DNA from 2 places in the Rubrobacter calidifluminis genome. Region 1 is predicted to be linked to the other one. Evidence: riboswitches for the same ligand, from Rfam matches in the RefSeq annotation. Region 1 holds a riboswitch; the other holds the start of a gene.
The links. A riboswitch is a leader RNA that binds a small molecule or an ion and turns the genes downstream of it on or off. The one in region 1 is predicted to bind thiamine pyrophosphate.
Positions count from the first base shown of each region.

Region 1 (4,361 bases):
AGAGGAAGACGGCGGTGTTCTCCTCCGGGGTGATGAGGGTCATCGGATCCTCCTCCGGGTAGGCCGCGGCGCGCATCTCCGTGCGCATCCCTCCGGGGTCCACGGAGTTGACGCGTATCCCCCTGTCCGCGAGTTCTCCGGCGAGGATCTGGGTGAGCCCCTCGAGGCCGAACTTGCTCACCGAGTAGGCCCCCCACTCGGGCCGGCCTTCGATGCTCACCCCGCTCACCACGTTGATGATCGAAGCACCCCCGGAGAGGTGCGGGATCGCGGCCTTGCACAGCAGGAACGGACCGGTCAGGTTGACGTCGAGCACCCGCCGCCACTCCTCTTCCGGGTAGTCTTCTATCCGTACCCGCGGACCGAGGATGCCGGCGTTGTTGACGAGCACGTCTATCCTCCCGAAACGCCCGATTGCCGCGTCCACGAGCCGACGCGCCCCCTCGGCGGTGGAGACGTCCGCCGCGACGGATTCCACCCCGGCGCCGAGCCTGCCGGTCTCTTCGGCGACGGCGCGCAGGCCCTCCTCGCCGCGGGAGTTGAGCACGAGACTCGCCCCCTCCCGGGCGAAAGCCAGCGCGAGCGCGCGCCCGAGCCCCCTGCTGGCGCCGGTTACGATGGCTGCCTTTCCTTCGAGCATCCTGCGGTAGGCCTCCTTCTCGAAAAGAAACCTCTACGAGCATCAGAGATGAGCTAAGCTTATCCGAAAAACCGGCACGGGAAACCACCGCTGGGGTGTCTCCCGTGTATCCCGGCATCCTCCTCTTTGAAGGCGCTTTCCCTGCAGAGAGCTCCCGCTTGGCGTATAAATGGGTAAGATGGGAGCGCGGGTCGAGACAGGAAGGGCCAGACTTGTACGGTGAGAACGCACCGCCATCCTGGGCGCGGCTGCCCGGGGCCAGATGCCGGGCGGTAGAGCACCTCTCCAAGCTCGAAGGGCTGCAGGAGTTTGAGGTCTTCGAGGGGCTCGGCGAGGAGTTCTTCCAGGCGCTCGCCATCTCGGCGGCCGTCCTCGAGATAGCGGCCGGAACCGCCCTCTACCGGGAGGGAGAGCCCTCTGGGGCGGTGTACTTCATGCGCGAAGGGCGGGTCAAGATCTATCGCTCCTCCGGCGGGCCCAAAAACCGCGACCAGATCCTCGGCGTCTTCGGCGACGGCGCGATCCTGGGGCTCGCCTCCGCGCTCGAGGGGCAGCCCCAGAGCCATGGGGCCACAGCCCTCACCGACTGCGTGCTCTACGGCGTCTTCCGGGAGGATCTCCTGGAGATAATGGAGCGCTTCCCCGCCGGGGCGGTGCGCCTCTCCCGCGTGCTCGCAGCCCGCAGCCGGGAGCTCGAAGACCTCGTCGGGGACCTCGTCTTCCACAGCGCCCCCCAGCGGGTCGCGCGCATGCTGCTCGACCTCGCCGCCGAGGAGGGGCGGGTGACCAGGAGGGGCGTCGTGTTCTCACCCTCCCTCTCCCGGCAGGAGATGGCCGAGGCGACCGGCATCTCCCGCGAGGCGCTCTCCAGGACCCTCTCCCGCCTCGCCTCCGAAGGCATCCTGGAGCTGGACAGCAAGTCCATAACCATCCTCAAACCCGCGGAGCTGCGCGCCCGGACCTGATTTGATCTGGGTCACATGAAGGTATGACCGGCATCATGACCTCCGATGATGGCGATCAACGCCGGGTTTCTGCTCCCTTCCGGGGTTGATATAAAGCCGAAGGCACAGAAGAAACGGGAGGCTCTCCAAGAGGAGGAAGTGGTTTGGCCTACGTGATCACGGAGCCGTGCATCGGCGAGAAGAACCAGAGCTGTGTCGAGGTCTGTCCGGTCGACTGCATCTACGACGGTGGGGATCAGTTCCTGATCAACCCGGAGGAGTGCATCGACTGCGGGGCGTGCGAGCCGGAGTGCCCGGTCGAGGCGATCTTCCCGGAGGACGAGGTCCCCGAGGACATGCAGAGCTACATAACCAAGGCTCAGGAGTACGACTTCTCCGGCCAGGAGCCCGGCTGAGCCGGCAGGCCGGAGAGTACGTCACCGCGAGACCCCGCCCGTTCCGGGCGGGGTCTTCGTCTATACTCTCCCTCCGTATGACCGATGGGAGCTGGAGCACGCTCGCGAGCCGCTACGTCTACCGCAACCGCTGGTGTGCCCTGCGGGTGGACGAGGTGAGGCTGCCCGACGGGGAGACGATAGACTACTGCGTGCTCGAGAGCGGCGGGTTCGCCTCGGTGGTGCCGCTCACGGACGACGGCGGCGTGGTGCTCGTGCGTCAGTGGCGGCAGCCGCTCGGGCGGTTCACGCTGGAGCTGCCGAGCGGAGCGGTGGACGCCGGGGAGGATCCTGAGGAGGCCGCCCGGCGGGAGCTTTTCGAGGAGACGGGATACCGGGCCGAGAGGCTGGAGCGCCTCGCCTCCGTGCACACGAGCACCGGGCGCACGGACGAGGTCTGCCACCTCTTCCGCTGCCGGGCGCTGCCGGACGAGAGGGGGCCGGCTCCCGAGCCTACGGAGTTTTTGCGCTCCGTAGTGGCGCCGCTCGACGAGGCGCTGGAGAAGATCGCCGCCGGTGAGATAACCGACGCCGCCACCGTCCTCGGGATCTCGTGGGTTGCCGGAGGTTGTGGGCCACGGAGTGGTGGGGTAGAGTAGCACGAGGAACGAGATCCGGGGAGCCGCGAGGCTGAGAGGGCGCGGACGCGCCGACCCGTCGAACCTGATCCGGGTAATGCCGGCGCAGGGAGAGAAGCCTGGCGCACCCCGTGAGAGGAGGGCCGTGAGCGGGTTCAGGGACACGAGGGTGCTCACCGAGGCGGCGCTGGCGGTGGCGCTCGCGTTCGTGCTGGGGCTGGTGAAACTCTTCAGGATGCCGGAGGGCGGTTCGATCTCTTTCGAGATGATCCCGCTGGTCCTGCTCGCGCTGCGTCAGGGCCCCGGCGTCGGGGCGGTTGCGGGCGCGGCGTACGGCATCCTCGACCTGATCCTGGACCCCTACGTCCTCAACCCGGTGCAGGTGCTCTTCGACTACCCGCTCCCCTTCGCCGCGATGGGGCTCGCCGGGCTCTTCCGGCCCACCCCGCGCGGGGCGGTGCCCGGCACGGTGGCGGCGGTGGCCGGGCGCTTCGTCTGCCACTTCATAAGCGGGGTCGCCTTCTTCGCCTCCTACGCCCCTAAGGGCTGGAACCCATACCTCTACTCCGCCGCGTACAACGCCGGGTATTTGGTGCCGAGTCTCCTGATCACGCTCGCCGTCGTGGTCGTGCTGCTGCGGGCGCTCGGGGCGGCGCGGCCCTCGCGGCGGCAGCTGGAGTTGTCGAGGCATGCTTAGGGAGGAGAGATGAAGACCGCGCTCAGCATAGCCGGGAGCGACTCCGGAGGCGGGGCGGGCATCCAGGCGGACATCAAGGCCTTCGCCCGCTGCGGGGTGCACGGAACCACCGCGATAGTCGCGATCACGGCTCAGAACACCGTCGGGGTGAGCAGCATATTCGCGCTGCCGACGCAGGTGGTGATCGAGCAGATCGAGGCGGTCGTCTCGGACATCGGGGCGGACGCCGTGAAGACCGGGATGCTCTTCAACGCCGAGATCGTCTCGGCCGTGGCGGGCGCGATCCGGCGGCTGGGGCTCAAGAACGTCGTCGTGGATCCGGTGATGGTCGCCGAGAGCGGGGCCACGCTGCTCGAACCGGAGGCCGTGGACGCCTACCGCGAGGAGCTCCTGCCCCTCGCCGACGTCATCACCCCGAACCTCGACGAGGCGTTCGTCCTCGCCGGACGGAAGAAAGACCCGGAGAAGGTCCACGGGTGCGCCCGCGACCTCGCGGAGCTGGGGCCGGGGGCGGTGATCATCACCGGCGGGCACCGCGCTTCCGGTGAGGACCTGCTCTACGACGGCGAGCATTTCGTGGAGATAGAAGGCCCGGTGCACGAGAGCGGGGCGACCCACGGCTCCGGCTGCACCCACTCCTCGGCTCTGGCCGCCTTCCTCGCGCACGGCTTCGGCCTCGAGGAGGCGGCCCGGAGGGCACGCGCCATCGCCTCCGAGGCCGTCGAGTATGGTCTCACGGGGATAGGCCGCGGGGCGGGACCGGTGAACGTGCTCGGGCCGCTCATGGAGGGAGAGGGATGAGAGCGGAGGAGGTCCTGCGCAGGATCGGGGACGAGAAGCCCCTCGTCCACCATCTGACCAACTACGTCACGGTCAACCTGGTCGCGAACGTGACCCTTTGCACCGGGGCGCTGCCGGTGATGGCGCACGCGGTGGAGGAGGTCGAGGAGATGGTCGCCTCCGCCAGCGCGCTCGTAATCAACATGGGCACGCTCGACCCGCAGTGGATAGAGGCGATGCTCCGGGCGGGGAAGGAGGCCAACCGGC
Region 1 is NZ_JAQKGV010000006.1:132,624-136,984, forward strand. Features, by position in the region: gene PJB24_RS06925 (SDR family NAD(P)-dependent oxidoreductase) at 1-640, opposite strand, end outside; gene PJB24_RS06930 (Crp/Fnr family transcriptional regulator) at 853-1,605, shown strand; gene PJB24_RS06935 (indolepyruvate ferredoxin oxidoreductase subunit alpha) at 1,749-2,000, shown strand; gene PJB24_RS06940 (NUDIX hydrolase) at 2,078-2,638, shown strand; TPP riboswitch at 2,653-2,731, shown strand; gene thiT (energy-coupled thiamine transporter ThiT) at 2,763-3,314, shown strand; gene thiD (bifunctional hydroxymethylpyrimidine kinase/phosphomethylpyrimidine kinase) at 3,324-4,115, shown strand; gene thiM (hydroxyethylthiazole kinase) at 4,112-4,361, shown strand, end outside.

Region 2 (4,361 bases), on a different contig from region 1:
ACAGTGAGAGGACCACGACCGCTATTGTGTCGATGAGCATGTGTGTCGCTGTGCCGAGCAGAGCCGGAACGGAGCCCAGAAGCCCCATCAGGTAGCTCTGCAGGTGACTGAGGTCGCTGGAGAGGTTGGGGAAGAAGTCCAGCCGCGCGTGGAGCTGGCGTGAGAGGCCGTCCAGGGAGCTTATGTAGGAGGGCATCATCCTGGCCAGCGTTACCACCTCTCGCGCGACGTGCGGGAGCATAACCAGCCAGATGAAGACCCCCGTCGCGGCGAGCAGCCCAAGCAGGATCAGGACCGCCTCCCACGAGCGGATGCCGAACCGGCCCAGGAGCAGTACGAGAGAGCGCAGTATGAGCGCGAGGATCGCGGAGATCGCGAGCAGTTCGAGCACCGGGATGAGCTCGTAGAGGACTACCAGCGCCCCCGCGACCAGCACCGGTACCGCCAGCGGGGCGCCGCGCCTGAGCCAGCTCACCCCGTTCTCCCTTTTTGGATTTCCGGTCTCGCTCTCCGGTGGAGCCTGGCCCATTCGCCTCCGTTTCCGTCCTCGTCCGGTACAGCCGCCGTTCTCATCTCTCCCGGCGAGGTTACTAATTGTATTCCTGCCCGGTGTTTCCCTGCGGGCTTTTCAGTCGACGAAGAGCTTCGAGATGTTCGGCCTGGTGAACAGGTCCACCGTCCAGTCGAAGAGCACCTGCGCCCGGTTGAGGTTGTAGCCGAGCTCGTAAAGGTAGACTCCCTTCCAGATGAGCGCCCCGAGCAGCCCGCTCACCCGGACCCCGAGTATGTCCGTGAGGGCGCTACTCTCCCCTAGGTCGACGAGCTGCCCGAGGTGCCGGTAGCGGAACGGGGTCAGCTCTCCTCCCTTGAGCTCCGCGGCGAGGTTCAGCGCGGCCGTTCTGCCTTCTTGTTCGGCGGACTGGGCGAGCGCCGGGACGGGTGGGCCGTCGTAGTCGATCGTTACGCAGTCGCCGACCGCGTAGACGCCGGGGCGGTTCTTTACCCTCAGGTACTCATCGACGATTATCCTCCCGCGCCCATCTTTTTCGATGTCCAGTCCCTCCACGAGCGGCGGCGGCTGTATACCGGCGGCCCAGACCGTGGTGCGCGTCGGGAGCGTCCTCCCGTCGGAGAGCCTAACGTACTCCGGGGATACTTCATCGACCTTGGTGTTGTTTATGACCTCGACCCTCTGGGCGGCGAGGCGGCGCGAGGCTGCGTTGGCGAGCGAAGGGTCTATGCCCTTGAGGATCCTCTCGCCCGCGTTGACGAGTACAAGGCGCACCCGGTCGAAGTCCACGCTCGGATAGTCGTCCTTTAAGACGTCGAAGATGAGGTCGTGGGCGTCGGATATGCCTTCGACGCCGGTCGGACCTCCGCCCACGAAGACGAAGGTGAGGTGCTCCTCGGGGACCTTACCGCGCAGCCGCTCGGCTTCCTCGAAGCGGTCTATGATCCTGCCGCGCACCTCGAGCGCTTCCCTCAGGCCCTTGAGGTCTATGGCATGCTCCTTGGCCCCCTTGGTCCCGAAGAACGCCGTCTGGCTCCCCGGCGCCAGGATGAGGTGGTCGTAGTCGCACTCTCCGAACTCCGTCCTGATCTTCTTGCGCTCGAAGTCCACCCCCACGACCTCGCCCTGGAAGAACTCGCCCCCACGGGGTATGACCAGCCGCCTTAACGGGTAGGCCATGTGCCGGACCTCGACGTTGCCGGAGATGGCCGAAGGGACCATCGGCCAGAAGGTCGTGTAGTTCACCCGGTCGAGCAACAGTACACCGATCTCGTCGCTTCCGGTGAAGCTGTCTACCAGCTGTCGGAAGGCGGAGATTCCGCCGAATCCCCCGCCTACGATGACTACCCTACGCCGTGCCTCCTGATAGGGAACGCCGAGTCTCTTCCGGCCGCGATCACGCGCGTACAGGGCCGTCCCTCCGACCAGCGCCGCCGCCAGGAGCTTGTTCCTCACCGCTCTCACCTCCGTCTTCGCTTGCAACCGCTCGTTTCCAGAGAAGAGTCTACCCGTATGGTGGTGGTGCTGCTTCTGGAAGGTGTCCGCGCCCTGCTGTACACTACCAGAACGAGGGGAGCTTCCGCCGGAGGAAGCTGAGAGGGCGCCGTTCTCTTACGGTGGCGCCGACCCTTTGAACCTGATTCGGGTAATGCCGACGGAGGGACGAAAAGATGAACGGTTTCTCGCCACGCTCTTGCATCTTCCTTGATCCTGACTTGGAGTTTCTGCCGTGAGCGCCTCGTTCGACCCCCGTCCCGTGCCGCCCGGTGAGCGTACGCTCGGAGCCTGGGACTACACGGTCCTGTGGGGCAGCTACGGGGCCGGGCTCCTCGTCATGGTCGCCGGCACCCTGCTCGTGCCGGCTTTAGGGTTCGGAGCCGCGCTCGCGGCCATCGTGGCCGGGACGGTCATCGGGAACCTTATCCTGCTGGTCCCCACCGTGATGGGGGCGGACCACGGTCTCCCGACGATGGCCTCCCTGCGCCCGACGCTCGGCTCCGCCGGCTCCTACCTGCCATCCGTGGTCAACGTCGTGCAGCTCGTCGGCTGGACGGCCTTCGAGCTGATCATAATGACCCGGGCGGCCGGTGCCATCACCCACCGTCTGCTCGGTACCTCGCTGCACTGGTTCTGGCTGGTGTTCTTCACGCTCGTCTGCGTGGCTTTCGCTCTTGGCGGGCCGCTGGTGGTGGTGAGGGTGTGGCTGGAGAAGGTGGGTATATGGCTGCTTCTGCTGACCACCGTATACCTGACCTACTACCTGCTCTCGCACTACGGCCTCTCACGCGCGCTCTCTCAGCCGGGGAAGGGAGGCCTCACCTTCCCGCAGGCGGTAGACCTCGTCGTGGCCATGCCGCTCTCGTGGCTCCCGCTCGCCGCCGACTACAGCCGCTTCGCCCGCAGTGCCCGTCGTGCCGCACTCGGCACCTACGCCGGGTTCTTCGTCACCAACGTCTGGTTCTACGCCCTCGGTGCGCTCGCCGTGCTCGCGCTCGGTACGAGCGGCATCGTGCAGGCGATACTCGCCCTCCCGATCGGGGTCGCAGCCCTGATCCTGGTGCTCGTGGACGAGACGGACAATGCCTTCGCCGACCTCTACTCCTGCGCGGTCTCGGCGGGCAACATCTTCTCCCGCGTACCGCAGCGGGCTTTCGTCGTCCTCTTCGGTGTCGTGTCCTTCGTCGCCGCGGCCGTGCTTCCCATGGGGCGCTACGAGTCTTTCCTGTTCATGCTCGGCGCGTTCTTCGCCCCGCTCTTCGGCGTCGTTGCGGTCGACTACTTCCTGCTGCGCCGCCGCGGAATCGACGCGGAGGCCGTCTACGAGAAGAGCGGATCAGCCTTCGACTGGATGGCCGTGTTCTCGTGGGCTGTGGGCGTAGCCGCCTATCAGTTCATCACCCGCCAGTTCCCCGGGCTGGGAGCTTCGATCCCCTCGTTCGTCCTCGCAGGGGTGCTCTACCTCGCTCTGTGTGCGGGTGTCAGGTTGCTGCACGGCGGCGGAGAGAGCCGGTCCTAGCCAGGATTTCGGATCCGGAAAAATTTTTGAGGAATTTTCTCGAAACTCCTAAAGCCACCCTCACTGCCGGCCGATAAACCGGTTGCAGCTAGACCTGGACCGATCGAGCGGGAAGACCAGGCGGAAAGATGCATGAAAGGAGATGGTTGATGCTGCTCTGGATAGGGAAAAAGCTCGAGCAAATGAGGGAGGCCCGGCGTGACGAACGCGGCTTCACCCTCATAGAGCTCCTCATCGTCGTGGTCATCATCGGTATTCTCGCCGCGATAGCGATCCCAACGTTTCTCAATCAGCGCAACAAGGCTTATGATGCGCAGGCCCAGTCCAGCGTACGAAACGCGCTTACAGCAGCGAAATCAGTCTGGGCTGGCAATAACCAGGACTATACCAACGTTACGATTGCGAAACTCAATGCGGCAGAGCCTTCTCTGACCTTCGCGAATCAGCCGGTGGCCAACACACCAAATACGATAGGTTACAATGCAGATTCTGCTTCCCAGGCGACGCTTGGAGCCTGCAGCAAGTCGGGTACGTGTTTCTGGATCAGGACGAACGAAAATACAGGAACTACTTACGGCACCAGCACTGCGCCCAATACTGTGGCTGCCAACTGGCAGTCTGGCGGCTTCCCGGGTTAGTGGATCGTTGACTTGAACCACCCAAGAATGTAGTGTTCGAAAGGGCGCCAGGGAAAAGGCGCCCTTTCTCGTGAATCGTGAGCCGGAGAGGTGAAGGCAGGTTGGCCGGGGTAGGGAGGAAATTTAAAAACAGAGTGACTGTGCTGGTTGCGTTACTGACGGCCCTGCTGGCCGCAGTGGCAGTCATAGCCGTGGT
Region 2 is NZ_JAQKGV010000018.1:6,983-11,343, forward strand. Features, by position in the region: gene PJB24_RS13365 (AI-2E family transporter) at 1-475, opposite strand, end outside; gene PJB24_RS13370 (NAD(P)/FAD-dependent oxidoreductase) at 629-1,966, opposite strand; TPP riboswitch at 2,071-2,191, shown strand; gene cytX (putative hydroxymethylpyrimidine transporter CytX) at 2,241-3,527, shown strand; gene PJB24_RS13380 (type II secretion system protein) at 3,677-4,165, shown strand; gene PJB24_RS13385 (serine protease) at 4,306-4,361, shown strand, end outside.
Region 2: it holds a riboswitch for thiamine pyrophosphate, as region 1 does, so the genes downstream of both, cytX (putative hydroxymethylpyrimidine transporter CytX) here and thiT (energy-coupled thiamine transporter ThiT) in region 1, are expected to answer to the same signal.